3 regions of the Streptococcus hillyeri genome follow, and region 1 is predicted to be linked to each of the others. Evidence: predicted binding sites of a transcription regulator. Region 1 holds the regulator's gene; each other region holds the start of a gene.
What was found. Region 1 encodes NrdR, which represses ribonucleotide reductase genes. Its sites were predicted from a motif close to ACACNATATATNGTGT; they were not measured.
Positions count from the first base shown of each region.

Region 2: the regulator NrdR is predicted to act here: its motif matches at 1,345-1,360, upstream of AB6M99_RS05985 (deoxynucleoside kinase).
Region 3: the regulator NrdR is predicted to act here: its motif matches at 4,508-4,523, upstream of nrdH (glutaredoxin-like protein NrdH).

Region 1 covers NZ_CP163513.1:1,694,612-1,705,373, reverse strand. Annotated here, with positions in the region: gene AB6M99_RS08190 (DUF2785 domain-containing protein) at 378-1,142, opposite strand; gene AB6M99_RS08185 (D-alanyl-D-alanine carboxypeptidase) at 1,270-2,577, shown strand; gene msrA (peptide-methionine (S)-S-oxide reductase MsrA) at 2,864-3,373, shown strand; gene AB6M99_RS08175 (GNAT family N-acetyltransferase) at 3,370-3,861, shown strand; gene AB6M99_RS08170 (YozE family protein) at 3,874-4,089, shown strand; gene AB6M99_RS08165 (RidA family protein) at 4,104-4,487, shown strand; gene AB6M99_RS08160 (alpha/beta hydrolase fold domain-containing protein) at 4,987-5,964, opposite strand; gene nrdR (transcriptional regulator NrdR) at 6,334-6,828, shown strand; gene AB6M99_RS08150 (helicase loader) at 6,815-7,972, shown strand; gene dnaI (primosomal protein DnaI) at 7,973-8,875, shown strand; gene der (ribosome biogenesis GTPase Der) at 8,947-10,257, shown strand; gene AB6M99_RS08135 (VanZ family protein) at 10,555-10,762, shown strand, end outside.
Region 2 covers NZ_CP163513.1:1,274,993-1,285,754, forward strand. Annotated here, with positions in the region: gene AB6M99_RS05980 (phospho-sugar mutase) at 1-578, shown strand, start outside; gene AB6M99_RS05985 (deoxynucleoside kinase) at 682-1,314, opposite strand; gene AB6M99_RS05990 (S8 family serine peptidase) at 2,096-5,512, opposite strand; gene AB6M99_RS05995 (TraX family protein) at 5,798-6,559, opposite strand; gene carB (carbamoyl-phosphate synthase large subunit) at 6,666-9,842, opposite strand; gene AB6M99_RS06005 (carbamoyl phosphate synthase small subunit) at 9,986-10,762, opposite strand, start outside.
Region 3 covers NZ_CP163513.1:706,735-717,496, forward strand. Annotated here, with positions in the region: gene nrdF (class 1b ribonucleoside-diphosphate reductase subunit beta) at 531-1,487, opposite strand; gene AB6M99_RS03525 (hypothetical protein) at 1,572-1,892, shown strand; gene nrdE (class 1b ribonucleoside-diphosphate reductase subunit alpha) at 1,984-4,143, opposite strand; gene nrdH (glutaredoxin-like protein NrdH) at 4,172-4,399, opposite strand; gene AB6M99_RS03540 (HU family DNA-binding protein) at 4,703-4,978, shown strand; gene AB6M99_RS03545 (GAF domain-containing protein) at 5,465-5,962, shown strand; gene dnaX (DNA polymerase III subunit gamma/tau) at 5,962-7,632, shown strand; gene AB6M99_RS03555 (helix-turn-helix domain-containing protein) at 8,189-9,037, shown strand; gene AB6M99_RS03560 (ABC transporter ATP-binding protein) at 9,155-10,708, shown strand; gene AB6M99_RS03565 (ABC transporter ATP-binding protein) at 10,717-10,762, shown strand, end outside.

The DNA of each region.
Region 1 (10,762 bases):
CAGACCTTTGGAGGTGGGAAATGAAGCTGACGAAGTCAGTATCACAACCTCCTTTGGAGTTTCATTGCTAGATTTGAGCTTATCTCTATCGCAGTAGATGATTGGCTGTACTTGTCGACGACTCGACAGCGTCCAACCTAATCATCCTTGCGGGGGAACTACTATGAAATTGATTCTCAATTTCTGTAGTTCTCCCAAAAATCCGTTCTTATCAAGCCACTTCCCCTCGCTCTTTTATTTCTGAGCTTGGGCTAAAACTGTCCACTGGACAGTTTCACTAATAAGAATGCCACCACAGCGAAAGAAGCGCTGGGAAATTGATACCTTTATTGGTCCTTGAGTTTGCTCAATATGCTAATTTTGATTTTGGTTGAGTATTAATAGTGTTTGAAAATCGCTTGTTTTAACTCGGCTGTTAAGATGCCTTCTTTTTCACAGGTTAAATAGATTGTGGCTAGAAATGATTTGATATTGAGTGAACAGAAATAGTCTTCTGGCTCTTGTTCGGAATAGTTGAGGTCGGAAATCCATTGCGCTAATATGGTTTGAGTTAATTTTTCAGAGAGAAGGAGTTGGCTAATAACCATGGCTAATCGATCGGCTTCACCAGCTGAAAAGACAGAGATTTGCAGATAGAGGAGTGTGGTGATAGCTTGCCAAACGTCTTTTAAGCGTTCTTTAGGAAAATTATCGTGAAGACTAGTAGCTAATAGGAGTTCGGCACCGTGAGCGATAGCGTGTATCCATCCCAAATCGTTATCGTAGCCACGAGTATCTTTTTCTCGTGTTAGAAAATTTAGTGATAACTCAAATAGTGGTGCTCTGCTATTTTCTAAAAGAGAAAAGTAAGGACTTCCCTGCCAATTGTCACAAGAAATGAGTAGGCTCGTCAGCAAGGCGCTAAAAGATCGTGTTAGTGTATCGGTATGTGTTAGAAGTTCACGTTCGTGAATGTTGTTAGCAAGCCAGATAAATTGTTCAGGACTGATTAAGTGGTGTTCAAAGCCGTGGCAAAAACTGTTGTAAATCACTTCGTCACGTATGGCTGGGTCAGGATGCCCAATGTTATCAAGGCACCAAGAGATTTCGTGATCGGTATAAGGAGACTGACTGTTAAGTTTGTTTTGTAAGAGTTCTTTCATGGAGTATATTATACAATAAAATAGTCAAAAAAACTTAAAATGATTGTTTGAGTTTGAAACCACTTTGAAATAGTTCTGAAATATGATAAAATGAAACTATCTTGAATTTGTACCAAAGAGGTGTTGTGTGAAAAAACGTGTTGTATTACTAGCAGCTTTAGTTGCTCTGCTTTTTCCAGCGACGGTAAAAGCGGATGATATTATGGACATTACTCGTGCGGCAGGTTATGATGTTCTTGAGATTAATCGTCCAAAATCTTCGATAGCTATTGATGGAAAAACTGGGGAGATTCTTTGGCAGGATAATAGTGATGCTCTCAGAGATCCAGCGAGTATGAGTAAGGTGATGACGCTCTATCTGGTATATGAGGCGATTGCTGAGGGACGTCTGACAGAGGAAACGATTATCACAGCGACTGAGACAGATCAAGCTATTGCTCAGATTTATGCTATTTCTAATAATAAAATTGTAGCTGGTGTGGATTATACAGTTGGTGAACTCATTACGATGACGGCTGTCCCATCGTCGAATGCAACAACCGTTATGCTTGCCAATTATTTGTCTAATAACGATGCGGATGCTTTTTTGGATCTGATGAATGCCAAAGCTAAAGAGCTAGGAATGACGAACACGACGTGGAACAATGCTAGTGGTGCAGCGGCAGTAGCGTTTAATGGTTATTATTTGCCTACACGTTATCCTATTGAATTACCAAACGAAACGACTGCGCGTGATTTAGCCATATTAGTTTATAATTTTGTTAAGAAATATCCAGCTATCCTCAATCATACTAAAGATCCAGTCGTTACTGTGAAAGCAGGGACACCATATGAGGAGACTTTTGATACTTATAATTACTCTTTACCAGGTGCAAAATATGGTATTGAAGGGGTTAATGGTCTTAAAACAGGCTCAAGTCCAAGCGGTGCCTTTAATTATATGGCAACTGTCAATCGTAAGGGGCAAGAAGTCATTGCAGTGATTATGGGAGTGGGTGACTGGTCTGATCAAGATGGTGAGTATTATCGTCATCCTTTTGGGAATGCTATTATTGAAAAAGCATACGCTGATTATGAAACGCGTCTCCTATTAAAAGCAGGAGAGCAGGAAATCAATGGACAAAAATACGAACTTAAAGAGGATTTCTATGGTACTTTGAAAAAAGGAAGTACCCCTGTTTACGCTATCGATGAGCAAGGCAACCTGTCGTTGGATAATGGTCTAGAAAGTGTTAGTCCTAACATCACATCGAGCCAAAAGGTGACTAAGGTTGAAAATCCAGTCGCAAAGGCTATTAAGAAAGTTATTCCAGGATCAGCTGACCAAGATGTGACACTTTTTGATTTGTTCTTCAAGAAAGGCTTAATCCTCATACCTCTTTTGGCTATTCTATTGGGTATTGTAGCCGTTGAAGTGAAACGAAAACGCAAATAATATAAGGTATAAAAGAGGTTGGAACAAACCTCTTTTATACCTTATATTTTGGATAGTAATAACAGTTTGACGCATTGGTTGATTGGAAGTCCTAGCCCCTTGAATAGTAAGCGTTAGCGGCCAATCTAATCAACTGTGCGGAGGTGTGACTACGAAGCCGATTTCTTTGAAATCGTAACTTCTGTCACACTCTCTTTTTAAATTGCCTAATAAAGCGACTTTTTGCTATAATGAAACCATTATAAAAGTTTGAAATCACAAAAGAGTTTTTAGAGAGGTGAAAAGTATGGAAAGAGCTATTTTTGCTGGCGGTTGTTTCTGGTGTATGGTGCAACCTTTTGAAGAACAAGATGGGATATTGTCTGTTCGTTCAGGCTACACGGGTGGTCATGTCCCGAATCCTACTTATGAAGAGGTTTGTGCCAAGACGACAGGGCACACCGAGGCAGTTGAGATTATCTTTGAACCAGAGAAGATTAGTTTTGCTGATTTGGTGGAGATTTATTGGGCGCAGACTGATCCAACAGATGCCTTTGGTCAATTTGAAGATCGAGGAGACAACTATCGTCCAGTGATTTTCTATTTTGATGAGCGTCAAAGGGAAATAGCAGAGCAGTCTAAGGCAGCTTTGCAAGCTTCAGGACGTTTTGAACAACCTATTGTAACGACCATTGAACCAGCGCAGCCTTTTTACGAAGCAGAAGAATACCATCAAGGTTTTTATAAAAAAAGCCCTGAGCGTTATAAAGAAAGTTCAGCTATTCGTAAAGCCTTTCTCAAGGATAATTGGAAATGATAACGATTTTAGAATTGACTACCTGCCATTTGGAGCAGGCTGCTCCGCTTTTTGCCTCTTTTAGGTCTACATTAAGACGTTTTAAGAATCGTATGGTAGAGCCTGATTTAGAAGAAGGGCGTGAAGAGTTCGCATACTTTTTAGAAGAGAAATTTCCAGTCTATGGTGCTTTCGTTGAGCATAATCTAGTTGGCTACATCGTTTGTAAAGTTGAAGGTTCCTTGGTTTGGGTAGAACAGATTTTTGTATCTGAGCTTGCCAGAAAGCAAGGGATTGCTACGGCACTTTTTCAAAGGGCTGAGAGGTTATCGCAGTTTTTAGGTGGTGAAACCTTGTTTCATTATGTTCATCCTAACAACCATGGGATGATAGCGTTTTTGAGAAAGCAGGGATATACTGTTTTAAATTTGATTGAAGTTCGTAAACCATTTGAAGGAGAAGAATTAACTCGTACCATTCAAGTGGGAGACGAAACATTTGATTATTGAGGAGAATTGGCATTGAGAAAATCATTTTACACCTGGCTGATGGCTCAGCGTAATCCAAAAAGTCATGAGCCGGTAGCCATCTTAGCTGATTTAGCTTTTGATGAGACAACGTTCCCAAAACATACGGATGATTTTGAAGTTGTCAGTCGTTACTTGGAAGATGAGGCGAGTTTTGCCTTTAATCTGAGTGATTTTGATAAGATTTGGGAAGACTATTTAGGGCATTAAGAAAAAAGGAGATAATTATGAAAACTATTCATACAGATAAAGCCCCTGCGGCTATTGGTCCATATGTTCAAGGAAAAATTGTTGGCAATTTGTTGTTTGCCAGTGGTCAAGTTCCGCTTTCACCAGAGACAGGAGAGATTGTCGGTGATACCATCCAAGAACAAACTGAACAAGTGTTGAAAAACATTGCAGCGATTTTAGAAGCTGCGGGTACTGATTTTGATCACGTGGTGAAAACGACATGTTTCCTCAGTGATATGAATGATTTTGTGCCTTTTAATGAGGTTTATAAAACAGCTTTTAGTTCGGACTTTCCAGCACGTTCGGCTGTAGAGGTTGCACGTTTACCACGTGACGTCAAAGTTGAAATTGAAGTGATTGCTGAAGTTCAAGCATAGGCATTAATAATCGAAATAAACTAAAAACAGTAGCTTAATCAATCTGATTAGCTACTGCTTTTTTATATAGTTAAGTGATGATACTCTCTAAAAATGAATCAATAAAGTTTGGATGGAACTGTTTTTGTTAAGTTGAGGTAGTCATGTTATAGTGTTTTATCTTTAAAATAGTAAACTCGTTTAAGATAAATTGTTTCAGTCACAATGAATTTCCCTTCAACATATGGTTTTTTTATAATATCTTATTGTTGGTATTTTCTGCAATCATTACGAGCGACGAAGTCGCCACAACTAGCACTTTCCGCAGTGGTGATAACACTAAAACTAATTAGTTTTAGTGTGAAGGGGTTGGCAAGACCTAGGCTTGCCAAGAAGGAATGGAACTCTGTAGGAGGTCGCTTCCGCCCCACACCACATTAGGAGAAGTGCTAACAAAAATACTAAATAAAAACTAATTGACTTTAACAGTTGATTTTTGTTAAGTATAAGATTCAGATGATTAGTAGGGATAGGTACCGTTAATAATTTTGACGATTTGGTCTTGAGCTTCAGTTGCTTCTGGAATAGGATAAATAGGGTAAACGTGATTCATACCAGTTTTTTCGATATAGATAATTTTGCTGGTAGCTGTTTCTTTGAGTGTCTTAGCATAATCTCGAATGTCTGGATAGAAGATGTCACGTGTTCCTGTCAGAATTGCAATTGGCGCTAAATGTTGTGTAGGACCATTTTTAGGGCTGACATAGATGTGGTCAGTGTTATCGGGATTTTTAGCCCAGAGCTCTCCGACGCGTTTTAACCCCCACGATGATAAAATAGGATCACTATTTTCGTACTGAGAAATTTCAGAATGACTCATAGTGACATCAAGCCAAGGAGAGAGTAAGACAATTTGTGTAGGTTGTTGCAAGTGGTTGGTTTCATGTTTTAATGCATGAGCTAACCCTAGTGCCAGACCACCGCCAGCAGAGTCTCCCATTAAAATTAAATGATTTGTCTTTTTTAAAATATCATCATAGAGATTCACAAGGCGCGGAATGGCATAATCGTAGCTATAACGCGGTGCTTTAGGGTAAATTGGTAATACGATTTTAGCATCTAATGCTATCGACAAGTTTCGCAACATGCTGATGTGATAGCTAGTTGGGTTGTTGAGATAAGAACCGCCTGCTAGATAAAGAATTGTTTTTTGATTGGAATCGTTTTTATCGTTCCAAGTAAATACCTGCATGTCATAGAGTGTCTCTTGTTTTAGCTCGCCATTAACAGAAGCTTGGTCAAGTTGGTAAGGTTTGTCTGATTGTTCTCTACAGGCATCTAAGTAGTTTTGAAAGCTGATATCGCTTTGCTGTGAATAGTAACTTTTATCACGTTTTAACCAAAAGTATTGCTCAATAAACCAACTTTTCCAAGAACGATCGCTAGCATTTACTGGTGAATGATAAGACAATGTTAGAGCTAATCCAGCTAGAAGCATTGCTGATTTTAGTGATTTTTTCAAGAGTAACTCCTTTAGTAACTGTTAATTAATACAGCATTAGTATATAGAAGGATTTGCGGTTTGTCAATATAGACTAAAACAAAATTTTTGTTTATTTAACTTCAAGGGTTGAAAATCATATTGTGACTTACCTATACTAAGTATAAAAGCTAGTTCGAATACAAGCAGAAGAGTTTGAAATAGTGAAATACTGTCATTATTGAGCCCCAAATGCTGTTAGCTTGAAACTGGAACTAAATAGCGAAAGCGGAGGTAAGCATAGAATGATTGCGTGTCCTACTGCTTTTGTTATTCCGTATTTTGTGGTAGAATAAAGTATTAAGTATCAGGTAAAGTAGGTGAATTATGCGCTGTCCAAAATGTCATTGCAATAAATCAAGTGTGATTGATAGTCGCCAAGCAGAGGATGGGAATACCATCCGTCGTCGTCGTGAATGTGAAGAATGTGCCAATCGTTTTACGACTTTTGAGCGTCTAGAGGAAATGCCTCTTCTTGTGATTAAGAAGGATGGTACACGTGAGCAATTTTCTCGTGACAAGATTTTGAATGGAATCATCCAGAGTGCCCAGAAGCGTCCAGTTTCTAGTAGCGATATTGAAAAAGCGATTAGTCGTATTGAGCGCAAGGTGCGTAGTGACTACGATAGTGAAGTTGATAGTACTGTGATTGGTAATTTGGTCATGGATGAATTGGCAGAGCTTGATGAGATTACTTATGTGCGTTTTGCCAGCGTCTACCGTTCTTTCAAGGATGTCGATGAGATTGAAGAGCTTCTTCGACAAATTACAAACCGTGTAAGAGGTAAGAAAAAAGGGAGTCTAAGAGATGACACCGAATGATACCTTTTCCTACCTTGAAGGGAATCGTCATGCTTATGAGCATCAAAGTCTTGCGCAAGTTTATCAGCCAATTTTAGGAGTTGACGCCATTGGTCTTTATGCTTATTTTATAGCTTTTTGGGACAATGGTATCAGACCGCATAAATTTACTGAGATTTTAAATCATATGCAGTTTGGGATGCGGCGCTTTGAAGAGGCGCTAGCTTTGTTGACGGCTATGGATTTGGTTGCATTTTACCAGACACCAGAAGGTTATCTTATTGATATCCAATCAGCCTTGTCAAGTTCTGAATTTTTAGAAAATCCTGCTTATCGAAGATTATTGGAAAAGCGTATTGGCGAGGTAGCTGTCAGAGAATTGATGACGAAAATTCCTGAAACAGCTCGTAATTTATCTAAAAAATTCTCGGAAGTTTTTACAGGTATCGAAGAAACGAATGTTAAGCCGCAACGTCAATCTAGTTTTCAGTGGGAATTTTTTAAACAGCGCATGCAGTCAGAAGGTTTGCGTTTAGAAAAAGAAGATGAGGAAGTCATTGAGCTTTATAATTTGGCTGAAAAATACCACTTAACCTGGTTTGAGTTGTATAAGGTGGCTAAACAAACGGCTTACCGTCATACGATTTTGCCCAAACGCATCAAAATTTTTCTAGAACAAGCGCAGCAGCCAGCAACGTCATCTGATTTTACCAAAGAAGAATTTGAATTGTTGGCGAAATCTAAGACGCAAAGTCCAGCTGAAATTCTCGGAGAGATTAAAAAAGCTCGTAAGGCTGTTATCACTGCGGATGAATGGCGTGTTTTAGATGAACTTGTTGCTATGAATTTCTTGGATGATGTGATTAATGTGATGGTGATTTATACCTTGGCAAAGACCAAGTCTGCAAACCTTAATAAAACTTATCTGATGAAGATTGCCAATGATTTTGCCTATCAAGAGGTTACTAGTGCAGAGGTTGCCATCAGCAAAATGCGCAGCTTTGACCAAAGGAAAAAAGAGAGCAGCAAGAGTGCTAAGCAAGTAAAATCTAATGTTCCTGATTGGAGTAATCCAGATTATAAGAATGAGACGACGCCTGAGGAGAAGGCGAGGTTGGAAGAGATGAAGCGAGAAATGCTTGCGCGTTTAGGAGGGAGTGAGTAGATGGAAAAAGTTGGACAAACTATAGAGCGCAGTCAGCACTTACACCGAGCAGTAACTGATGACTTGATGCGTGTGATTTTAGCTGATTCTGAGGTGGCAGACTTTATTGCTCGCCATCAGATGACTTCTGAACAGATTAAACGTAGTCTCCCGAAATTTAATCAGTATCGCAATGAACGTGCGAAATTTGAAGCGGGAGATGCTAGTTATCTTGCCAAAGGCTATCAACCAGTTCTCTTTATGAATGAGGGTTATGCAGATGTCTCTTATCGTGAGACTGCTGAGCTGAAAGCTGCTCAAAACCAGCAGGCGATTGAAAATCGTATTAATCTGGTTAGCTTGCCAAAAACTTACAAGAAAATTACCTTTCAAGATGTTAATCTTGATGATGTGAATCGTATTCAGGTTTTAGATGACTTGACAACATTTGTCGCTGACTATCCACAAGCTCAGCAAAAAGGACTTTACTTACATGGTGATATGGGGGTTGGAAAATCCTTCATGCTTGCTGCCATGGCGCGTGAATTAGCGGAGAAAAAAGGTGTTTCTACGACATTTTTACATTTTCCAAGCTTTGCCATTGATATCAAAAATGCCATCAATACCGGTACTGTTAAAGAAGAAATTGATGCCGTGAAAAAATCACAGGTATTGATTTTGGATGATATTGGTGCAGAACAGTCAACCTCATGGGTACGTGATGAAGTTCTGCAAGTGATTTTACAGTATCGTATGTTGGAAGAGTTACCAACCTTTTTCACATCGAACTACAGTTTTTCTGATTTAGAGAAAAAAATGGGAATGATCAGAGGTTCGGATGAGACTTGGCAAGCCAAACGTGTGATGGAACGCATTCGTTTTTTAGCGAAAGAAGTACATCTGCGAGGTGAAAATAGAAGATAATGTTACAGTCATAAAATTGTTGATGACATGTGACAGTAATTTAGAAGAAACAAAATATTTAAAGGAGAATTATGGCTTTACCTACAGTTGCCATTGTTGGGCGTCCCAACGTTGGTAAATCAACACTTTTTAACCGTATCGCTGGTGAACGCATCTCTATCGTTGAAGACGTAGAGGGTGTTACTCGCGACCGCATTTATACAACAGGAGAGTGGCTCAACCGCCAGTTTAGTCTGATAGATACCGGTGGTATCGACGATGTGGATGCGCCGTTTATGGAGCAAATTAAGCATCAAGCAGACATTGCGATGACAGAAGCAGATGTGATTGTTTTTGTTGTTTCTGGAAAAGAAGGGGTAACGGATGCCGATGAATACGTATCTCGTATCCTTTATAAGACCAATAAGCCTGTTATTTTGGTTGTCAATAAAGTTGATAACCCTGAAATGCGAAATGACATTTACGATTTCTATTCACTTGGTCTAGGTGATCCCTATCCAGTATCCTCTGTACACGGTATTGGTACGGGTGATGTTTTAGATGCTATTGTGGAAAATCTTCCGACCGAGCGTGAGGAAGAAAATCCAGATATTATTAAATTTAGCTTGATTGGCCGTCCAAATGTTGGTAAATCAAGTCTCATTAATGCTATTTTAGGTGAGGACCGTGTGATTGCTAGCCCTGTTGCAGGAACAACACGCGATGCGATTGATACTAACTTTACAGATAGCGAAGGTCAAGAGTACACTATGATTGACACCGCAGGTATGCGCAAATCTGGTAAGGTTTATGAAAATACTGAAAAGTATTCTGTCATGCGTTCAATGCGAGCCATTGACCGATCTGATGTCGTATTATTGGTGATCAATGCTGAAGAAGGTATTCGTGAATACGATAAGCGTATTGCTGGTTTTGCCCACGAAGCGGGTAAAGGGATTATCATTGTTGTTAATAAATGGGATACCCTTGAAAAAGATAATCACACGGTTTCTCAATGGGAAGCAGATATTAGAGATGGTTTCCAATTTTTAAGCTATGCACCAATTATTTTTGTATCAGCTGTGACTAAACAACGCTTGCATAAATTACCAGAAATGATTAAGCGTATCAGTGAAAGCCAAAATAAACGTATCCCATCAGCTGTCCTTAATGATGTAATTATGGATGCGATTGCTATCAATCCAACACCAACAGACAAAGGAAAACGCCTTAAAATCTTTTACGGCACACAAGTTGCGGTTAAACCACCAACATTTGTTATCTTTGTTAATGAAGAAGAATTGATGCACTTCTCTTATATGCGCTTTTTGGAAAATCAAATTCGTGCTGCCTTTGGTTTTGAAGGAACACCAATTCACCTCATTGCACGTAAACGTAAATAGATAAGAGAAGAGAGTGGGACAGAAGTCATGATTTCGAAGAAATTGACTTCGTCGTCCCACCTCCGCACAGTTGATTAGGATGGCCGCTAACGATTGCGTAGCAAGGGTTTAGGACCTCCAATCAACCACTGCGTCAATCTGTTATTACCATTAAAAATAGAAGGTTGAGATATTTATGTCCCAACCTCTTCTTTAGAAGGAATTATGAAAGCGATTGAAAAGATTTTGATATTTCTTTACATTACAGTCTTAACCTAGGGAATTCTTCTTAAGTTTCGGATAGGTCTGCCTTGGCCGATGGAGTACCGCTCCCTTAATCTTATTCCCTATGCTGAAATAGCACAAACAGTAGGAAGTCAAGCGATAGACTGGCGAGAAATTGTTTTTAATATTGTTGCCTTCACGCCTCTAGGATTCTTTTTGAGAAATAGCAGAGCAAAAAGATTACTTGTAACAGCTATTTGCCTAAGTTTAGTTTATGAAGCTACTCAATACCTATTAGCGA
Region 2 (10,762 bases), 420 kb from region 1:
AATTCATCGCTGAAAAAATCCAAGAATTTGAAGAAAAGCACAACCACACCTACATGTTTGGTTTTGAAGAAAGCTTCGGTTATCTCATCAAACCATTTGTTCGTGACAAAGATGCTATTCAAGCTGTTTTAATGGTGGCTGAAATTGCAGCCTACTACCGCTCTCGTGGCCTGACACTTGCAGACGGTATTGATGAAATCTTCAAAGAATACGGCTACTTCGCTGAGAAAACTATCTCTGTTACCCTCTCAGGTAAAGACGGTGCCGAACAAATCAAAGCAATCATGGCTAAATTCCGTGACAATGCACCAGAACAGTTCAACAAAACAGACATCGCCCTCTTTGAAGACTTTGCTCTTCAAAAAGCTGTCGCCCTTGATGGTACAACAACTGAATTGACAACACCACCATCTGACGTCCTTAAATACACATTGACCGATGACAGCTGGTTTGCAGTTCGCCCATCAGGAACAGAACCAAAGATTAAATTCTATATCGCAACAGTCGGTGAAACACTTGCCGAAGCAGAGGAAAAAATTGCTAACATTGAAACAGAAATCAATGATTTTGTGAAATAATCACACTTTATGACATCAAAACCACCCGCTAAAAAACGGGTGGTTTTAGTTTTCCATATCTAAAAACAAAGTACAAGGCACAAAACCTTGTATTTTCTTGTATTTATCTCTCTAAAGTACTTAACGTTTCTTTAATCTGTGCAAATACTTTTTCCCAGTCTTCATCATTGGTCACATCAAAATGATCTGTATCAATCTTCATTTTTGGACTGTAATCATAATTATCATACCAGTCACCATAATGTCCATGCAAGAGGCGATAGTAATCTAATAGACCATTTTCATCTGTAGGTTGCTCAAAATCACGACCACGTTTTTTGATATTGCCCATGATATGATCAAAACTACCATCAAGATAGACTAACAAGTCTGGTGCTTTCTTAGGCATACCTTCGAGCTCTTCCATCATATTATCCAAAAGCTCTAGGTAAATTTCGTACTCTTCCTGGCTAATATTTCCTTCCAGCGAATTAATGTAAGTAAAGAGCGCATCCTCGTAAATCGAACGATCTAAAACATTATCATTATTATAATAAGCTTCTTTGATTGACTTAAATCGCTTATTTAAGAAATAAATTTGTAGAGCAAAACCATACTTATCAGGATTTTCATAGTATTTATCCAAGATAGGGTTATTTTCTACAGGCTCATAAAATGCCTCTGTACCTAAGGCCTCAGACAGACGGGCAGTATAAGTTGTCTTTCCTACACCAATCATGCCAGCTAATATTATCACAATTGTTCTCACCTCCGAGAGACTATCTTAACACAAGATATGGTAAAAAGTCAATACAGCAATCACAAGATATTGGAACGGGTTAAATATCAAAGTCATTTCCAGCTGAACAGAAAGCTAGAAATGAAACAGAGAAGATACTACAACCGCTCGCAGTTTTTAGCCATATTTTTTAATTTTATACTCAACCAAAATCAAAATTAGCATATTGAGCAAACTCAAGGACCAATAAAGGTATCAATTTCCCAAGCGCTTCTTTCGCCATGGTGGTATTATAATCAAGAGTAAACTCCTGATTATAGCGGGCTTTTTGAGACCTAGACTCAAAAAGTAGCAATGAAACTCCAAAGGAGGTTTTGACGCTGACTTTGTCAGCTTCATTTCCCGCCTCAAAAGGTTCCCCAAACCTTATCGACTGTGACGAACTCTGTTCGTCTTATTTCCCACCTCCAAAGGTCTCCCAGACCTTTGGAGCGTCCGCCACTTTTTAGAAAGAAGCAAAAAAGTAATTTTTGATTTTTGACAAGTATTAATCACCACTTCTAATGTCTCGCAGTCGCTAGTTTTTATAAGTGATATGACTGCTGGTTCACGGTATCAATGATATTTATTCATACTAAAAATAAGAAGCTGAGAAAAATATTCCCAACTTCTTTGATATTTGGCTTTTGACACTAAATTCTATACCAATCAAACTTAGAATGTATTCACAATATTATAGATTGTAGAAAACAGTCAATTGGTTCTCTCTTTGTCACAGAGAAAATCACATTTTTAGCCATTAACGCTTGCGAGTGTTCTTGCGATAAGCCATGCTAAGAATAGCTCCACCGATTGCCAATAAGCCAGCTGAAATAGCTCCGATAGCTGTTTGTTCACCTGTTTTTGGCAATGCTGCTGTCTTAGAAGTTAGCGATTGCTTCTTAGCTACTCGTGAAAACTGATTTGGAGTTTTCGAAACAGTAGTTGCCAACGTTGAGTGAACTGAACCTGTCTCAAGAGATTTCACTTCTGACGACAATTTATCTTCTTGCTTCGTCTCTTTATCGTCCAATTTTGGAGCGATTTCAGATGGTTTGTCATCCTTAGCTTCTGGCTGTGTTTCACCCTTGCTTTCTGGATGTGGAGAAACTTCTGGAGCTCTGTGAAACTCAACTTCTGGTTCTTTCTCTTCGTCCATAATCTCTGGAGCTTTGCCTTTTTCAATCAACTCAAGCAAAGGCATTTGATTATAGTTTCCAGCCATGTCTTCGACAACATAGCTCACATTTTCTAATGTGATTTCAATATCGTCTTCAGTCATCTCTGGAATTGTAACGGTACCATCTTCAGCGATTGGTAAATAAACCACGCTATACAGACCTTCTTCCTCGTCTAGTGAAAGGAATGCTAGACGCTGACGGTAAATTGGCAAGCCTGTTACTTCTGGTTGACTGACAGTCAATTGACGTGTTTCTTTGTTATAATTCACGACTTGAGGAAGAGCTGGTTTTGTCACATTGACCATGATTTCAAAATCCATATGTTGTTCTTTAGCACCTGTTGTCATTGGCGTGTAGAGGACACGATAAATGTAGGTACCATTCGCTACAGTTTCGCCATCCTTATTCGTGCCATCCCAGCTCGTGTTGGTATATTCAACAGCTCCCTGAACTTCATCACTCTTATTGTAGTTTTTATGAGCGATTGCTTCGTTATCACTTTCCCAAATCACGTCACCTGTTTCTTTATCAAGCACTTGAGCTTTTAAGCCCTTGGCATTTCTAAAGAAAGTTCCTTGGAAAGTAACGGTATCCATATTACCATCTTCATTTGGAGAAATAGCAAGATAAGGTTTATCACCTTGATGAATTAAAAGACGTTTGTTTTCATCATCTATTTTTTCATATGACCCTAAAACCGTATTCACTTCTGATTCTGGAGCATCTTCATCTGATAAACCAGCTCCTACAGCAGACCATGGTTTATAGTGTGATTTTAAAGCAGTAAAGCCTTTTTCTACAAAATTACCATATTTTAAATCAAATTCATTAGTCTTTTCTTGAGGTTGGTAATAGAATGTGCCTTCAAGACGGTTATAAATAGCTTCTTCAGCAGCAGGTAAATCTGCAAAGTTTCCTCTAAAGCCAACAAATGGGATACTCATATCTACTCCTTGAGCATCAACGGCTTTAAACTGTACAAAACCATCTAGGAAGTAACCATTTGGCATCTCAGCTTGCAATTTCTGATCTGCTGACGATACGTCAACCTTAAGCGTCACCAATTGACTGCTACGCGGCGCAACGATGACACGTTGTTTAGCTGTATCGAGAACATGCTGAGGTGATAACGTAAAGGCTTTATCAGAAACCTGATCACTCATCACTGTTGCATGGTAATCAAACGTTTTTGGTGTGTCACCAAGATTGTGCACCATGACTGGGATTTCAAATGTGGTTGCCACATCATTTAAGTGGATTTTAGTCTGTTGACCATTACCTGTAACATAGGTATCTGATTTCACAACTTTTGAAAGATCAAGTGCACCTGCACCCTGCTGACGTGGGGAAATAAAGGTTCCAGCTTTAACATTTTTAATTGGATTTGCCGTTGACATCAATAAAGCTTTTGCCAATTCCAAACGTTTTTCTGGAGTAAGGTTTAAATGTGCAAATTTTGTTTCCACATGTTTGAGCAATAAGTTCATTACAGCTGTCACATGCGGTGTTGCCATACTTGTTCCTGACCAAGGTTCGTACTTATTACCAGAAATTGATGAATAAATCCCATGACCTGGTGCAGTGATATCCGGTTTCATATGACCATCTGCAGTCAATCCCCAACTTGAAAAATCATCCATGTAGGCACCTTTAGGTAAGGTAAATTGGCCATAATCACCTGTAAAGGTGAGGTTAGCATCGGTCATACCTTTCAAGATTACACCATCTTCGAAGGTCATAAATCCTGCTGGAATATCCCCTTGTGGCAAACTTTCTAACGAACGTCCTTCCAAGTGGTTAACAATAATGATACCTGCTGCCTTATGTTTAGCAGCCATTGCCATTTTTTCTGCGAATGAGAGTGCGCCTCCACGGTTAACAATGACTATTTTTCCTGCAACATCTTGATTACTATAATCAGCCTGTTCTCCTTCTTTCAAAACAACAAAGGAATACGCCTTTTGATTATCTAATGGTGCTGTCAATTGAATGGCCAAACGTTTTGGTTCAGTAGTAGGAGTTGTTACTGTAACCACTTCTGCAACGAGTTTTTCTGGAACGTAAGAAGCTACGGTTAGCACATTTTCTGATGTTGCCGGGGTTCCAATAATCCCAAAATCAGGATTTTCAGCACTCGGTTTACGATCATAGCCTCCAAAGGCACCATCGTTTCCTGCTGATACAACAATAGCAACACCTTTTTCTTTAGCCTCTTTAATGGCTTGAAGGGCTTCTTCTGATAATTCTTGCTCAGCTTCTGCCGTATTTCCAAAACTCATATTAATAGCTGTCGCACCCAATGCTACCGCATCCTTAATCGCTTGAGCGTATTGTTTAGAATTTTCCAAACGCTGAGAACGTCCTGCTAACTTGGTTCTCATAAAAAGAAGTTGTGCTTCAGGTGATAAGCCTTCAACAACAAATTGATTGCCAAGAGCATGCTTAGACTGACCTGCGACAATACCTGCCACATGTGTCCCATGATCCGTATCTGTCACTTTGACATTGCTACTGTAATCATGGCTGTAAACGATTTTCTCGTTATGCCATTGCCCTCTGTCAATGCCAGCTTCTTTCTTCTTCGCTTCTAGAGCTTCCTTTGTTGGGTAAAGACCTGATTCTGAACTGTTACCTTGAAAAGCTTCATGAGATAAATCAATCCCAGCATCAATCACAGCAATAGCTGTTCCAGCACCTTTTCCTGCTGCTTGCCATAGATCATTAACCTCAGGTGTCACTCCTTGAACAGTTGACGCTTTTTCTTGAGCAGTATCAGATGACTCCTCAGATACCAAAGCGCTTTCTGAAACAGCAGCTTCTGAGTTTTCTACTTCCGCTTTTTCTGGAACAGGTAAAAATACTGGCTGTGAGACTTCTTCTGTTCCCAATTCCGAAATCTGATTGGCCGAAGCCACACCACTATGCCACAACAAAACACTGGTAGCCATCAAAGTGACTCCCATCCATTTACGTTTCTTATAAGACTGATGTTTCAAAATAAATCCTCCAAATTCTTATCGTACCTCAATCTTACAGAAATTATTTACACCTTTCAATAGCAATACTAAAATCAAATCTATTCCTAATGTTATCTAAATGTTATCTTTATAATCTTTATTTTAAATTAATGTTTCTGGGATGTTTTAAGATTTTTTAAGAAAAAAACTTCATAAAATAATGAGTAATTCATTAGCCTTGAACTCAACAACTGTCAAAAAGGCTGGATATCATCCAACCTTATGTCAACTTATCTGAACAAGTTAAACTATCCATATTCTTACCTACCTACTAATAATCGGGATAATAATATATGTATTGATAAGTATGAGTAGTAATAGGTGCACTGGATAAAACCAATAGAAGAAATATTTTGATTGTAGTCCCCGCTCGCCATTGTACAAATTAATAAATAATAACGAAAACACCGATAATAAGAAATTTGGCTCCATAAGGCCTTGTATTGAAAAATCCAAGCCACAAATGTACATAACCAAAGCCGCTAAAACTGTTTTTAATACAGGTTTATCACGAAAAAGATAAAATACAGAAATCAGAAAAATGCCATAATACCAGCCGTCAAATGAAAAAATATACGACAAGGTAGCTCCTAACAATACAGCCAAACTACTCCTGATGACATTTCCTTTATAGTGTTGAATAACTGTCAAAACTGCTAAACCTAATAACAGGGTAAATAGCACATTTTGCTGACGGAGACTAAAAAGTTTCCCAGTTAACGCTAAATCGTAGATAGGTTCTGATAGGACAGCAAATACCCCTAAATTTAAAAAATACCTTTTCAAGCTTCGAGTACACAAGAAACCTTCTACTAACAAAAAGCAGAAAATAGGAAAAGCCACTCTACCCAAAATATGAAACAATTCAGAAACGAATAACAGAATTGAAAATTGTGCATCCGTAAGCATTGAATACGGTGCTGTTAATATAATCCCCTGTTCCAATATAATTTGACTAAAGTGATCCAACACCATTGCTACAACAGCTACCATTTTCAACGTACTACTGGTAAAACATTTTTTCATTATAGCACCTCACTACCACTTGAGTTGTTATTATTATACCATTCTTAGATTTAATTTAGCCATAAAAAAGAAGATGAACTAAGACTTTAGCCCATCTTCTGATAGTTTATATCGCCTGTGTTGTAAAGCCACGGCTTTCGAGGACTTGAAGCATAGCTTCTGCGGTGTCCAAGGCTGTGAAGAGTGGCACGCCTTGGGCAATGGCAGAGCTACGGATAACTTGTCCATCTTCATCTGCGGTACGTTTGGTACCTACGGTGTTGATGATTGCCTGTACTTTCCCTTGACGAACAAGGTTTGGAATGTCGGTATCATCTTGGCCAATTTTACCAACAAGTTGTGCCTCTAAATCATTTTCTGCAAAATATTTAGCTGTTCCTTCTGTCGCAAGGACATTGTAACCAATACGATCAAAGCGTTTTGCCAAGGCTAGCGCTTCTTCCTTAGTATCATCAGCAATGGTGAAGACCACATTTCCAAATTCTGGCAAGTGGAAGTAGCTCGCTTCAAAGGCTTTATATAAGGCTTTTTCAAGGGTCACATCAGAACCCATGACTTCCCCTGTTGACTTCATCTCAGGTCCAAGAAGGCTATCTACCTTAGCTAATTTTGTAAAGGAGAAGACTGGTGCTTTGACGTGAACCAGCGGACTTTCTGGATAAAGTCCATCTTCATAACCTTGCTCTGCTAATGATTTGCCAAGAATCAAGTTGGTCGCCACTTGTGCCATTGGAATATCGGTCACTTTAGACAAGAATGGAACCGTACGACTAGCGCGTGGGTTAACCTCAATCACGTAAACCGTCTCATCCTTGATGACAAACTGAATGTTCATCATCCCGATGCAGTTAAGCCCAATAGCCAAACGTTTGGTATAGTCAGCAATGGTTTCTTGAATTTCTTTGGACAATCCTTGCGGTGGGTACACAGCCATTGAGTCACCTGAGTGGACACCGGCACGCTCAATATGCTCCATAATACCAGGAATCAAGACATCTTTCCCATCAGATATCGCATCTACTTCGCACTCACGACCAACGAGGTATGAGTCAACGAGAACAGGGTGTTCTGGACTTGCTTTTACAGCTGTACGCATATAGCTACGCAAATCCTCTTCATTTTCGACGATTTCCATGGCACGTCCACCGAGAACGTAAGATGGACGTACCAATACTGGGAAACCAATTTGGCGAGCCGCTGCAACAGCTTCTTCTTCATTGGTTGCTGTCTGACCAGGTGGTTGTGGAATGCCTAAGTCTTTCAGAGCTTTTTCAAACAGCTTACGGTCTTCGGCACGATCCAAATCCTCAACTTGGGTACCAAGAATAGTTACACCTGCATTTGATAGCGCTTCTGCGAGGTTAATCGCTGTCTGACCACCAAATTGTACCACGACGCCTTTTGGTTGTTCCAACTCAATCACATTCATCACATCTTCAAAAGTGAGTGGCTCAAAGTAGAGTTTATCAGAGACTGAGAAGTCTGTTGATACCGTCTCAGGATTTGAGTTCATGATAATCGCTTCGTAACCTGCTGCTTGGATGGCTTTGACAGAATGCACCGTCGCATAGTCAAACTCGACACCTTGTCCGATACGGATTGGACCTGAACCAAGTACAATCACTGACTCTTTATCTGATTTGACAGACTCATTTTCCCACTCATAGGTTGAGTAGAAGTACGGCGTTGAGCTTTCAAATTCAGCCGCACAGGTATCTACCATCTTGTAAACAGGGACAATCTTATTCTCTAGGCGAAGAGCTCGTACCTCTGCTGTCACCATGTTCCAAAGCTCTGCAATTTTACGATCTGCAAAACCATTACGTTTGGCTTCTTTGAGCAACGCTACATCACCAGCATGTGTTGCCAGCTCTTGTTCGATTTCAAAGATATGAAGGAGCTTATCTAGGAAGAAAATATCAATCTTTGTCAGCTCTGCCAATTCTTCAATCGTATAACCACGGCGAATGGCTTCTGATAAGTAGAAAAGACGGTCATCTTGAGCTTTAACAATTTTTTCAACCAAAGCATCATCTGTCACATCTGCTAGTTCTGGCATTTCATTGTGATGAACACCAATTTCCAGAGAACGGCAGGCTTTCAGAAGACTTTCTTCAATGTTACGACCAATTGCCATGACTTCTCCAGTCGCCTTCATCTGTGTCCCAAGGCGGCGTTCACCGTGTTCAAACTTATCAAATGGGAAACGTGGAATTTTTGCCACCACATAGTCAAGTGCTGGCTCAAACATAGCGTAAGTCGTCCCTGTAACAGGGTTAATCATCTCGTCAAGCGTCAAACCAACTGCAATTTTGGCTGCCAATTTGGCAATCGGATAACCTGTTGCCTTTGAAGCTAGCGCTGATGAACGAGACACGCGCGGGTTCACTTCAATGACATAGTATTTGAAGCTGTGAGGGTCGAGTGCTAACTGAACATTGCAGCCTCCCTCGATTTTAAGGGCGCGAATGATTTTTAGGCTGGCATCACGGAGCATTTGATTTTCAATATCAGACAGCGTCTGCGTTGGCGCAAATACAATCGAATCACCTGTGTGGATACCAACTGGGTCAAAGTTCTCCATGTTACACACAACTAAGGCGTTATCAGCGGCATCACGCATCACTTCATATTCAATTTCTTTGAAACCAGCGATGGAACGCTCAATCAAACACTGGGTTACAGGCGAGAGCTTCAAGCCATTTTTAGCAATGGTGCGAAGTTCCTCTTCATTGGCACACATCCCACCACCTGTACCACCAAGGGTAAAGGCAGGGCGGACGATAACAGGGTAACCAATGCTGTTGGCAAAGGCTACCGCTTCTTCAACTGTTTCAACAATCTCAGATTCAGGAATCGGCTGCTCCAACTCCTCCATCAATTGTTTAAAGAGGTCACGGTCCTCAGCTTGGTCAATAGCAGACAATTTTGTCCCCAAAAGCTCAACACCAAGTTCATCAAGAATACCAGCTTTTGAAAGTTGCATGGCCATATTCAAACCAGTCTGTCCACCAAGGGTTGGTAAAAGAGCATCAGGTCGCTCCTTACGGAGAATGCGTGTGACAAATTCTAAGGTAATCGGTTCAATATAAACCTTATCCGCAATTTCTTTATCCGTCATGATGGTTGCAGGGTTTGAATTGACCAGAACAACGCTATAACCTTCCTCTTTCAAAGCCAGACAGGCCTGTGTTCCAGCGTAGTCAAACTCAGCTGCCTGACCGATAATAATCGGACCAGACCCAATCACCATAATTTTTTTAATATCTTTTCTCTTAGGCATCTTATTTCCTTTCGTATTTCCTATCTCTCTGGATAGAATTAAATAGTGGCTCCGACACAAGAAAACAACTTCGACAAACCGTTCCAAATTGTTTCAATTCGTAGGAGCTTAAAGACTGTCTATCATCATAACTTCTGGATATCCTATTCCGTTACCTTATCCAATTTCCAAGCATCAATCATCTCAAGAAATTCATCAAAGAGATAGCTAGCATCATGTGGACCAGGTGCTGCATCTGGGTGGAATTGGACTGAAAAGGCTGGAAAATCACGGTGGCGAACCCCTTCAACGGTCTTATCGTTGATTTCTTCGTGCGTAACCATTAGACAATCTGGTAAGCTGTCTCTATCAACTGCAAACCCATGGTTCTGACTGGTGAAATCAACACGACCTGTCGCAATCTCACGCACCGCATGGTTAAAACCACGGTGGCCAAATGTCATCTTATAAGTCTTAGCGCCGTTTGCTAGGCTAAAGAGCTGATGTCCCATACAGATACCAAAAATCGGAATTTTACCTTGAACACCACGTATCATCTCTAAAACTTCTGGAACATCTGTCGGATCCCCAGGACCATTTGACAACATGACACCATCTGGATCGAGGTGTAAAATGTCTTCTGCCGTTGTGTTGTAAGGAACAACCGTCACATTACAATCACGTTTTGAAAACTCACGTAGGATTGAGTGTTTTAAACCAAAATCAACAAGGACAATCGTTTTACCAACTCCTGGAGCAGGGTAAGCAGTTTTAGTGGAAACTTGCTCGATATTATTTGTAGGTAAAACCGTAGCTTTAAGCTGTTCTTGTAAATGTGCTAACTCACCACCATTAGCAAGCGTCGCTTTCATTGTACCGTGTTGACGGATAATTTTAGTTAGGGCGCGTGTGTCGATGCCAGAGATACCAGGAATATTTTT
Region 3 (10,762 bases), 990 kb from region 1:
TCGTCACAGTCGATAAGGTTTGGGAAATTTTTAGGTGGGAAATAGAGCTGAAGAAGTCAGCGTCAAAACCTCCTACGGAGTTTCATTGCTAGATTTGAACCTCTTTTTCACAGTAGATGATTGGCTGTACTTGTCGACTACTCGATAGCGTCCACCCTAATCATCCTTGCGGGGGAACTACTACGAAATTGATTTTCAATTTCTGTAGTTCTCCCAAAAATCCGTTCTTATCAAGCCAATTCCCCTCCTTCTTTTATTTCTGAACTTGGGCTAAAACTGTCCACTGGACAGTTTCACTAATAAGAATACCACCATGGCGAAAGAAGCTCTGGAAAATCAATCCATTTATTGGTTCTTGATTTGACTTAAACTGCTAATTTTGATTTTGGATGAGTATAAAAACTTGCTGACGCGCATTATTGCTTTTGTTATACAAGATAAAAGTAGGTAATTGAAAAAGCATAGTATCAACAATGTTAATTTGATACTATGCTTTTTACTCTATAATTTAAGATAATATATTGTTTTTATTACAGTCCGTAGTTATAGTCGTCGTCTTTCATAGCTTCAACGGTACCAAGGAGATAGCCGTTACCGACTTGAGAGAAGAAGTCGTGGTTGCTAGTTCCTGTTGAGATACCATTCATGACAATTGGGTTAACATCGTCTGCAGTATCTGGGAAAAGAGGGTCTTGACCAAGATTCATAAGGGCTTTATTGGCATTGTAGCGCAAGAAGGTCATAACCTCCTCGGTCCAACCGACAGTGTCATAGAGTGACTTAGTATAGTTTTCTTCATTTTCATAAAGTTCGTAGAGGAGGTCGTACATCCATTCACGGAATTCAGCCTGCTTTTCTTCTGATAATTCATTAAAACCGAGTTGGAATTTATAACCGATATAGGTACCGTGTACAGATTCGTCACGAATAATCAGTTTAATAATTTCAGCAACGTTAGCCAATTTGTTATTACCGAGGTAGTAGAGTGGCGTAAAGAAACCTGAGTAGAAAAGGAAGGTTTCAAGATAGGTAGAAGCTACTTTTTTCTGAAGGGCATCGCCATTTTTATAAATTTCATTGATGATTTCAGCTTTTTTTTGCAGGAATTCGTTATTGTTTGTCCATTCAAAGATATCTTCAATTTCTTTTTTTGTGTTTAAGGTTGAAAAAATCGAAGAGTAAGATTTAGCGTGAACAGATTCCATGAATTGGATATTGTTCAGAACAGCTTCCTCATGAGGTGTTCTAACATCTGCACGGATGGCTTCAATACCAGATTCAGACTGCATCGTGTCAAGGAGGGTCAGTCCACCGAAGACTTTACCAACCAAATCTTTTTCATCTGCGCTTAGTTTACGCCAGTCGTCAAGGTCGTTTGACAGTGGGATACGGGTATCGAGCCAGAATTGCTCGGTTAATTTTTCCCAAGTTGATTTGTCGATAACGTCTTCAATTTCGTTCCAGTTAATGGCGCTATAGTAGTTCATGAGTGTTTCCTTTTTAGTTTTATTTGTTTATTATATCATATTTTGTTATGATAAGGAAAAGAGAGAAGTGGGGGAAAATGCGTAGTGTTAGTAGAAATGATAATGGAGTTCATCTTAGGAGGATTCATTTTCATAAGTGACCGTTGGTTGTTAGAGCATCCTAAGGGGAATAGTTTTTCTGAGAGTGCTATTAGAGGAGGTATTTACACCGTATGGTTAATCAGTACCCTTATATTTAGTTGGCTAACTGTTCAACTGTTTTCGGTCATTCTGAAGGGAGAAAGGAACTGGGCAATTATCTTAGTGGCTATTGTTAGCCTAGCGATTGCCATTTGGATAGGTTATCGCTTTTGGCGCTACACGAAAGCCTTACTTTTAAAAAGAGCCCCTAAAAATGATGTTTAAATGAATTAGTATAAGAGGTATGACGAGACAAAGGAAGAGGCAGAGACGTGATGGTCTTTGCCTCTTTTATGTGTTCAGAGATGTAAGGCGATTAAATCACACAGCTTTCACATTGGTTAGCACCAACCTCTTCGCCATCATCTGTGTAGGTACGGACGTAGTAGATCGATTTAACCCCTTTATTGAAGGCATAGTTACGAAGGATAGAAAGATCACGTGTCGTTTGTTTGCTTTCTGTTTTCCACTCATAAAGCCCAGTTGGGATTTCGCTACGCATAAAGAGGGTCATTGAGAGCCCTTGGTCCACATGCTCTGTAGCCGCAGCATAGACGTCGATCATCTTGCGCATATCCATATCATAGGCTGATTGGTAATATGGAATGGTATCTGTTGACAAACCGTAAGCTGGGTAGTAAATCTTACCAATTTTTTTCTCTTGACGTTCTTCAATACGTTGCGTAATGGGATGGATAGAAGCAGAGCAGTCGTTAATGTAGCTAATAGAGCCGTTTGGTGCGACTGCTAGGCGGTTTTGATGATATAAACCATCTGCCATAACAGCTTGACGAAGGGCTTCCCAATCCTCTGCTTGCGGAATAAAGTGATCTTTGAAGAGCTCTTTAACCAATTCTGATTTTGGTACAAATTTGCCTGTAACGTATTTGTCGAAGTAAGAGCCATCAGCATAAGCAGATTTCTCAAAATTCGCAAAAGTAATGCCACGCTCACGAGCAATATTATTTGATTCTACAAGTGTCCAGTAATTTAAGAGCATAAAGTAGATATCTGTAAACTCAATAGATTCGGGTGAGCCATATTCGATATGGTGTGTCGCAAGGTATGAATGAAGTCCCATGGCACCAAGACCGAAAGTATGAGCCTGGCTGTTACCATATTTTACGGTTGGCACAGCATCGATGCTTGAACTATCTGTGACAAATGTTAGCGCGCGTGTCATGGCCTTGATTGATTTTCCAAAGTCTGGAGAAGTCATCATGTTGATAATATTGGTTGAGCCAAGGTTACATGAGATATCCATCCCCATTTGAAGAAATTCTTGTGCATCATTGATGTGACTTGGCGTCTGGATTTGAAGAATTTCTGAACAGAGGTTAGACATGATGATTTTACCGTCAATTGGATTCGCACGGTTTGCTGTATCAATATTGACAATATAAGGGTAACCAGATTCTTGCTGGAGTTTAGAAATTTCAGTTTCTAAATCACGAGCTTTAATCTTCGTTTTGTTAATATTTGGATTGGCTACCAATTCATCGTACATTTCTGTGATGTCAATGTAATTGAATGGAATACCATACTCTTTTTCAACACTATAAGGGCTGAAAAGGTACATGTCTTCATTATTGCGAGCGAGTTCGTAGAATTTATCTGGAACAGTCACCCCAAGAGAAAGGGTTTTGACACGGACTTTTTCATCCGCATTTTCCTTTTTCGTTGACAAGAAAGCAATGATATCTGGGTGGAAAACATTAAGGTAAACCACACCAGCCCCTTGACGTTGTCCTAGTTGGTTAGAGTAAGAAAAACTATCTTCGAAGAGTTTCATAACAGGGACAACCCCAGAAGCAGCACCTGCATAACCTTTAATAGGAGCGCCAGCTTCACGAAGATTATTGAGACTGATACCAACACCTCCGCCGATACGAGACAATTGCAGAGCAGAGTTGATGGAACGTCCGATTGAGTTCATATCATCAGTAACTTGAATCAAGAAGCAAGAAACAAGTTCACCACGACGGCTACGTCCAGCATTCAAGAATGATGGAGTTGCTGGCTGATAGCGCTGGTGAATCATTTCCATCGCCAAGTCATGTGCTAATTCTTCATTACCATCTGCAAAATAGAGGGCGTTGAACATGACACGGTCCTCAATACTTTCCAAGTAGAAGTCCCCGTCATTGGTTTTTAAAGCGTATTGCTGATAAAATTTGTAAGCAGCCATGAACGATTTGAATTGGAAGTTTTCATTTTTCAAATCAGCAGCCAATTTTTCGATAAAATCAGGAGCATATTTGCTGATAAATTCTGTTTCAATATAATCATGTTCAATTAAGTAGTTGATTTTTGCCATCATGTTATCAAAAGCGAGTGTATTTGGAATCACATTTTCGCTAAAGAAAGCTTTGAGGGCCTCTCTATCTTTGTGTAACATGATTTGTCCATTGACAGGACGATTGATTTCATTATTGAGGCGGAAGTAGGACACATCGCCAAGTTCTTTAAGACTCATCTCTATTAGTTCCTTTTCAAGTATAGTATTATGAAACGATTTCTTTTAATTTAGAGGGCTGGAAACCTGAAAAGACAATATCGCCAGCTTCAATCACTGGAGCAGCTGTAAAGCCGAGAGATTTAACATAGTCGATTTTCTCTGGATGCTCGTCAATGTTGATTTCTTCAAAATCTGCACCGGCTTTTTCTAAAAATTTCTTAGTCATATTGCACTGCATGCAATTGTTTTTTGAATAGACAGTAATTTTAGTCATAGTAACATCTCCTAAAAATAATACCTTACTAGCATACCAAAATTTAGAGAAAATGCAACTGAAAAAAACGAAAACAACACAAAATATAGTGTGATTAAATTTTCACAAATACCATATATAGTGGTTTGTTCGTTTTTTCTAAAAGAGAGAAAAATCATGATAGGAGAACCAATTTTCTAAAAATCGTAAAATTATTTTAAAGTTGGGTGAAATGACCCATAAAACTTGACTACCAAGCGCTTTTAAGTTATGATAGATTCTGTTAGAGCGATACGCTCAAAAAAAATTGGAGGATTTGTTAAAATGGCTAACAAACAAGATTTGATTGCAAAAGTTGCGGAAAGCACTTCATTAACTAAAAAAGATTCAGCAGCAGCAGTTGATGCTGTATTTGCAGCGGTTTCAGAATACCTTGCAGCGGGTGAAAAAGTTCAACTTATCGGATTTGGTAACTTTGAAGTTCGTGAGCGTGCAGCACGTACAGGTCGCAACCCACAAACTGGTGAAGAAATCACAATCGCAGCATCAAAAGTTCCAGCATTCAAAGCTGGTAAAGCACTTAAAGACGCTGTTAAATAGTAAAACTGTCCAGTGGACAGTTTTAGCCCCTGAGCCTAGAAATAAGAAGCGAAGGGATAAGAAGACCAGAGATAGTTCTGGTCTTTTGTTTTGAAAATAGTTAGCTAATCTATTTGACGCCTATTGTATCAACGTTTCTGCGTTGTGCAGTAGGCTTTTTTCTGTGTTTTGGGGCTCCAAGTATCGGGGGAGCGATACTTGGAGGTGGGAAAACAGAGTCTGTGATAAACCAGTGCGAGATCACAGGCTCACTTATGAAAGGGGCATAAAATCAGTAAGTTTCCATGATGTCAGTAACATTTGATTTCTTTTTTAAGGATAGAGTAAAAGGCTTAGTATCAATTTCATCAAATAGTGGCTTTTCATTTGTTTGACTGAGTTTTAGTTGCGAGACTATAATCCCTTTTTATACTATCCTAGTGTTCTTACATAATGATATTCTACTTTTTACCTTAAAATTAGACCGGTATGTGCTATAATAGTTCTATGAATACTAAGCAAAAAATTGAGAATTATGAATTATTGTTAATGCAGGCAGAGGGTCTTTTTGCCAATGAGACAAATGCTTTGGCGAATTTGTCAAATGCTTCTGCCATGTTGCGCGTGACCTTGCCAAATTCTGTGTTTACAGGTTTTTACCTTTTTAATGGTCAAGAATTGATTTTAGGGCCTTTTCAAGGTGGTGTTTCTTGTGTCCATATTGCTCTAGGTAAAGGCGTTTGTGGTGAATCTGCTGAAAAACGTGAAACATTGATTGTAGATGATGTGACTAAGCATGATAATTACATTGCTTGTGATAGCGCAGCCATGTCTGAAATTGTTGTTCCAATGGTTAAAGATGGAAAGTTGGTTGGTGTTCTGGATTTGGATTCTAGCTTAGTAGCAGATTATGATGCCATTGACCAAGAATACTTGGAAAAATTTGTTGCTATATTATTGGAGAAAACATTCTTTAACTTTGATATGTTTGGAGTAGAAGGTTAATGTATCAAGCACTTTATCGGAAATATCGTAGCCAAGCCTTTGATGAGATGGTTGGCCAAGAGGTTATTTCGACGACTTTGAAACAAGCTGTCGCGTCTAAGAAAATTAGCCATGCTTATCTTTTTTCTGGGCCTCGTGGAACTGGTAAAACTTCTGCGGCGAAAATTTTTGCTAAGGCAATGAACTGTCCTAATCAAGTAGATGGGGAGCCTTGTAATCATTGTGATATCTGTCGTGATATTACAACTGGTAGTCTAGAAGATGTCATTGAAATTGATGCTGCTTCAAATAATGGGGTTGATGAAATTCGTGACATTCGTGATAAATCTACCTATGCTCCAAGCCGAGCGACATATAAAGTTTATATCATTGACGAGGTTCATATGTTATCAACGGGGGCTTTCAACGCTCTCTTGAAGACTTTGGAAGAGCCTACTGAAAATGTTGTGTTCATTTTGGCTACGACAGAACTGCACAAGATTCCAGCGACCATTTTATCCCGTGTGCAACGATTTGAATTTAAGTCCATTAAGCAGGCTGCTATTCAGCAACATTTGGCAGGGATTTTAACCAAAGAAGGTATTTCTTATGACGATGATGCTCTGGTGATTATTGCTCGACGTGCTGAAGGAGGAATGCGTGATGCTCTCTCGATTCTTGATCAGGCATTAAGCTTAGCACCAGATAATCAAGTGACAGTTGCCATTGCTGAAGAAATTACGGGATCCATTGGACTTGTGGCACTTGATGATTATGTCGCAAATATTCGTCAACATCAGGTGACAGAGGCGCTTGATAACTTGGAGACTCTCTTTGACAGTGGTAAATCCATGAGTCGCTTTGCGACGGATTTATTGACTTACCTTCGTGATTTGCTAATTGTTCAAACTGGTGGACAAGCCAATCGTCAGACGGAGCAGTTTACCGAAAATCTGAATATTCCTCAAAGTCAGCTATTTGCTATGATTGATACGGTTACGACTAGCTTGCCTGAGATTAAAACAGGTACACATCCTAAGATTTATGCAGAGATGATGACCATTCGTTTAGGGAACAATAGCAAAGCAGTTCAAACGGAGATTCCAGAAAACTTAGAAGCAGAGCTTAGTCAGCTACGTTCAGAGATCGCGGAGCTGAAAAAGCAATTATCACAAGGTATTGCAAGTCCTAGCTCTGCCATTTCTCCGAAACCTCAAACCAAGAAAAGTGCTGTCGCCTTCAAAGTAGATCGAGTCAAAATCATAACAATCATGGAAGAAACAGTTGCCGATAGCCAACGCTCGCGTGAGTATCTAGAGGCACTAAAGGGCGCGTGGAATGAGATTTTGGACAGCATCTCTCCGCAGGACAGGGCCTTATTGATGGGCTCAGAGCCAGTTCTTGCCAACTCTGAAAATGCGATTTTAGCCTTTGATGCTGCCTTTAATGCAGAACAAGCCATGAAGCGAGAAAATCTCAATGCTATGTTTGGTAATATTATGAGTAAAGCAGCAGGCTTTTCTCCGCAAATTATGGCAGTGCCACGCCAAGACTTCAATGAGATTCGTGCAGAATTTGCTCAAAAAATGAAAGCACAACGTGCAGAACAAGAAGAAACTGTAGATGAAGAGCCAGCACTTCCAGAAGAATTTTCTTACTTAGCAGATAAAGTTGAGATTGTGGAAGATTAAGAGAATAGATGAGGCTAGAAAAAGCTTAAAAACAGAGAATGGCTTAGAGCACGACAAACGCATGAAGAAAATATCGCTTTCAGATAACGATTTTTCATAAAAAGATATATTTTTAACCATGAAATTTTGTTATAATATAGACGAAAAAGAGGCTGAATCGATGTATGTATGTAAATGTCGTGAAAATATTTTGAAAAAATGCATGTAGCTAGAAAATGGTTACATGCATTTTCTTCATGCGTTTGTCCTGTGACTTAGAGTGACGTTTCTTGACACATCACTCTAAGCCGTTTTATATTGTTTACTTTCTTTATTGCAAGACTAACATTTAAGTTTTTGCCAGCTTCATTTATTAGTGTGACTAAGAAATGATAATTTTTAGTAGATACCTTTAATAGAGATTGTGATTATCTAACAACGATAATCATTTCTTCAAAAAAGAACAGTGGAGCAATAATTTTACTTTTCATGTGAAAATACTCACTTTTGTTTTTCTTTATTGTATGATATCATAAAATTAAAAAGTATTCCCATATATGCTTATTGGAGGTGTATGATGAAAAAATTTGGAGAAATTTTTAAAAAGTTTCGAGAATCTAGAGGATTACGATTAAAAGATGTTGCAAAGGCTGGTATATCAATCTCCCAGCTATCTCGATTTGAAAAAGGAGAGACAGATTTAACCATTTCTAAGTTTATGGCTATTTTAGATGAGATTAACATGCCAATTGATGAATTTATGTATGCGGTGCATGATTTTCATAGGGATGAACTGAATGAACTCTTGTCAAAAGTTCGGCATTTTGTATCAACTCACGATATTGAAGGCATGAAAAAGCTTCTATATTCACAGATGGAATCGGAGAATAAAAGGGGTAAATTTTATCAACTCAATATGATTTTATTGAAAATTCGTTTGCAAGATTTATCAGGAGAAGCTTATTATAATCAAAAGGATTTGGACGATTTAACCGACTATTTGTTTAGTGTGGAATATTGGGGATATTATGAATTGTTGATTTTTTCAAATACTTTAGATGTCCTAAAACATGATGTTTTCATGGTTTTGGCTAGAGAAATGATCCGGCGCTCAGATTTTTATAAAGAAATTCCTAATAATAGGCGTTTAATTTCCACAATGCTATTAAATGGGTATATCACCTGTATTGAAAGAGGAAAGTTACTTGATGCCTTGTATTTTGAAAAGCAATTAAATCAGTGTTTTTTCATTGAGACAGAAATTTATGAGCGCTTGGTTTTCCAGTATGCTAAACATTTTTATGACTATCGCGAATCGGGTAACCAAGATGCCATTGTAGGGATGCAAAAATGTATTGAAGCGATGGTGTTAGCTGGGAGTGATCAATTGGCACAGATTTATCGTAAGCATTTAGATAAATTGTAGTAATACGCAGATATGGGAAAAATTTTTAGTGGAAGTTGAGAGTGATATACTTAAAGGGATTAGCCATTGATTGCTTTCACTGGTTGTGTCTAGGTGGTTTAATTCGGAGGAAATATCATGAAACTATTATCTTATCTTGGAAAATTCAAGTATGTCGCCCTTCTTATCTTTATTCTGGGTGGCTTTGCTAGTATTTTACAGTCACTCGTGATTAAAAAGGTTATTGCGATTGATACGATATCTGATTTTAATTCTTTGTGGAAACTCTTTGCTGTGGGTTTATTGACCTATTTGGTATTCTATGGTCTAGAGTTTGGAGCAAATGTAGTTTACGATATGTCTTGTAAACGGATGATGCTAATCTTGCGTAAAAAATTGGCGAGAACAGTCTTACTATCTAGTGAGAGCATAGACCAACATGAGGCAACCAATTTTCTGAGCCAAGACCTAGAGTTTTTCTATGATAATTATGTGACGCAGGTTATGCGTTTGCCCAAAAATGGAATGCTTTTCCTTGTAGTGTCTATTTATTTAATCAGCTTAAATCCAACGTTAGCATTGTTATTTATTCTAGGCTCGTTGTTGCGTCCCTTACCTCAGTTGTCTTTGACGAAACTTACGGATTCTCTGGGAAAGAAGCAGAGCGAGGAGCGAGAACATTCGATGGCTTTACTGATGGATTATGTTAATGGTGGAAGTACTTTATTACATCATCAGGCTTTTGAGACTACCTATGGTAAACTTAAAAACCAAGTAATAACCTACGAAACAGCTCGTCGCAATTATTATTACTTGTCTAATTTTCTCTTTTTCTGTAATGGATTGACGCAATTTTTGGGCCGTGTTTTGCCAGTTGGTATTTATTTCTTATTTCCAAATACGTTTGGTCATATTCCCGTATCTTCTCTTGTAGCCATGTTTATTGCTTCAAGTAGTTTGTCCAGTCCTCTTCAAAATATGATGTATGCGACATTTAGTATGCAGGCTGCCAACTCGATCAAAACAAAAATCTATGAGTTAATGGATAAGCATGTTGATAAAGCAGAAGTTCCATACATTCCTGATTTTAAAGCTCTGACTTTGCAAAATATCACAAAATCCTATGGAGAGAAATCCATTTTTAAAGAGTTTTCCTATACCTTTGAAAAAGGGAAAAAATATTTGATTAAGGGAGCCAGTGGACGAGGAAAAACGACCTTACTAAATATCATCAAGGGTGAGACTGTAGATTCTGGAAAAGTTGCTCTTGTGACAAATGACAATCAAGTCTTTGAGACTTACCAAGCTAATATCGGGATGGTGAATCAATCGCCTTTTCTCTTTAATGGAAGTCTAGAAGAAAATATCTGTCTGAATCAGACTTTTTCCCGTGAAGAAATGACCAAAGTATTAAAGCAAGTTCATTTGCTTGAAGAATTCCCTGAAGGCTTAGATTTCCAAATTGAAAATAATGGTAGTAATGTTTCAGGTGGTCAGCGTGTCAGGATAGAATTGGCACGATTTTTACTCCGTCAAAAGGATATTTTGCTTTTGGATGAAGTGGCTGCTGCTTTGGATAAAGACAATGCTCGTAGAGTAAGAGAGTTGATTTTTTCACTTCCGATGACCATTATTGAAGTGGCTCACCATGTAGATGAAGTGTTCAGTTATGATGCTGTGATAGAATTGTAGGTGATGAGATGTTTAAGTATTTTAATAAATTTTTGGTGACTTTAGCCCTCATCT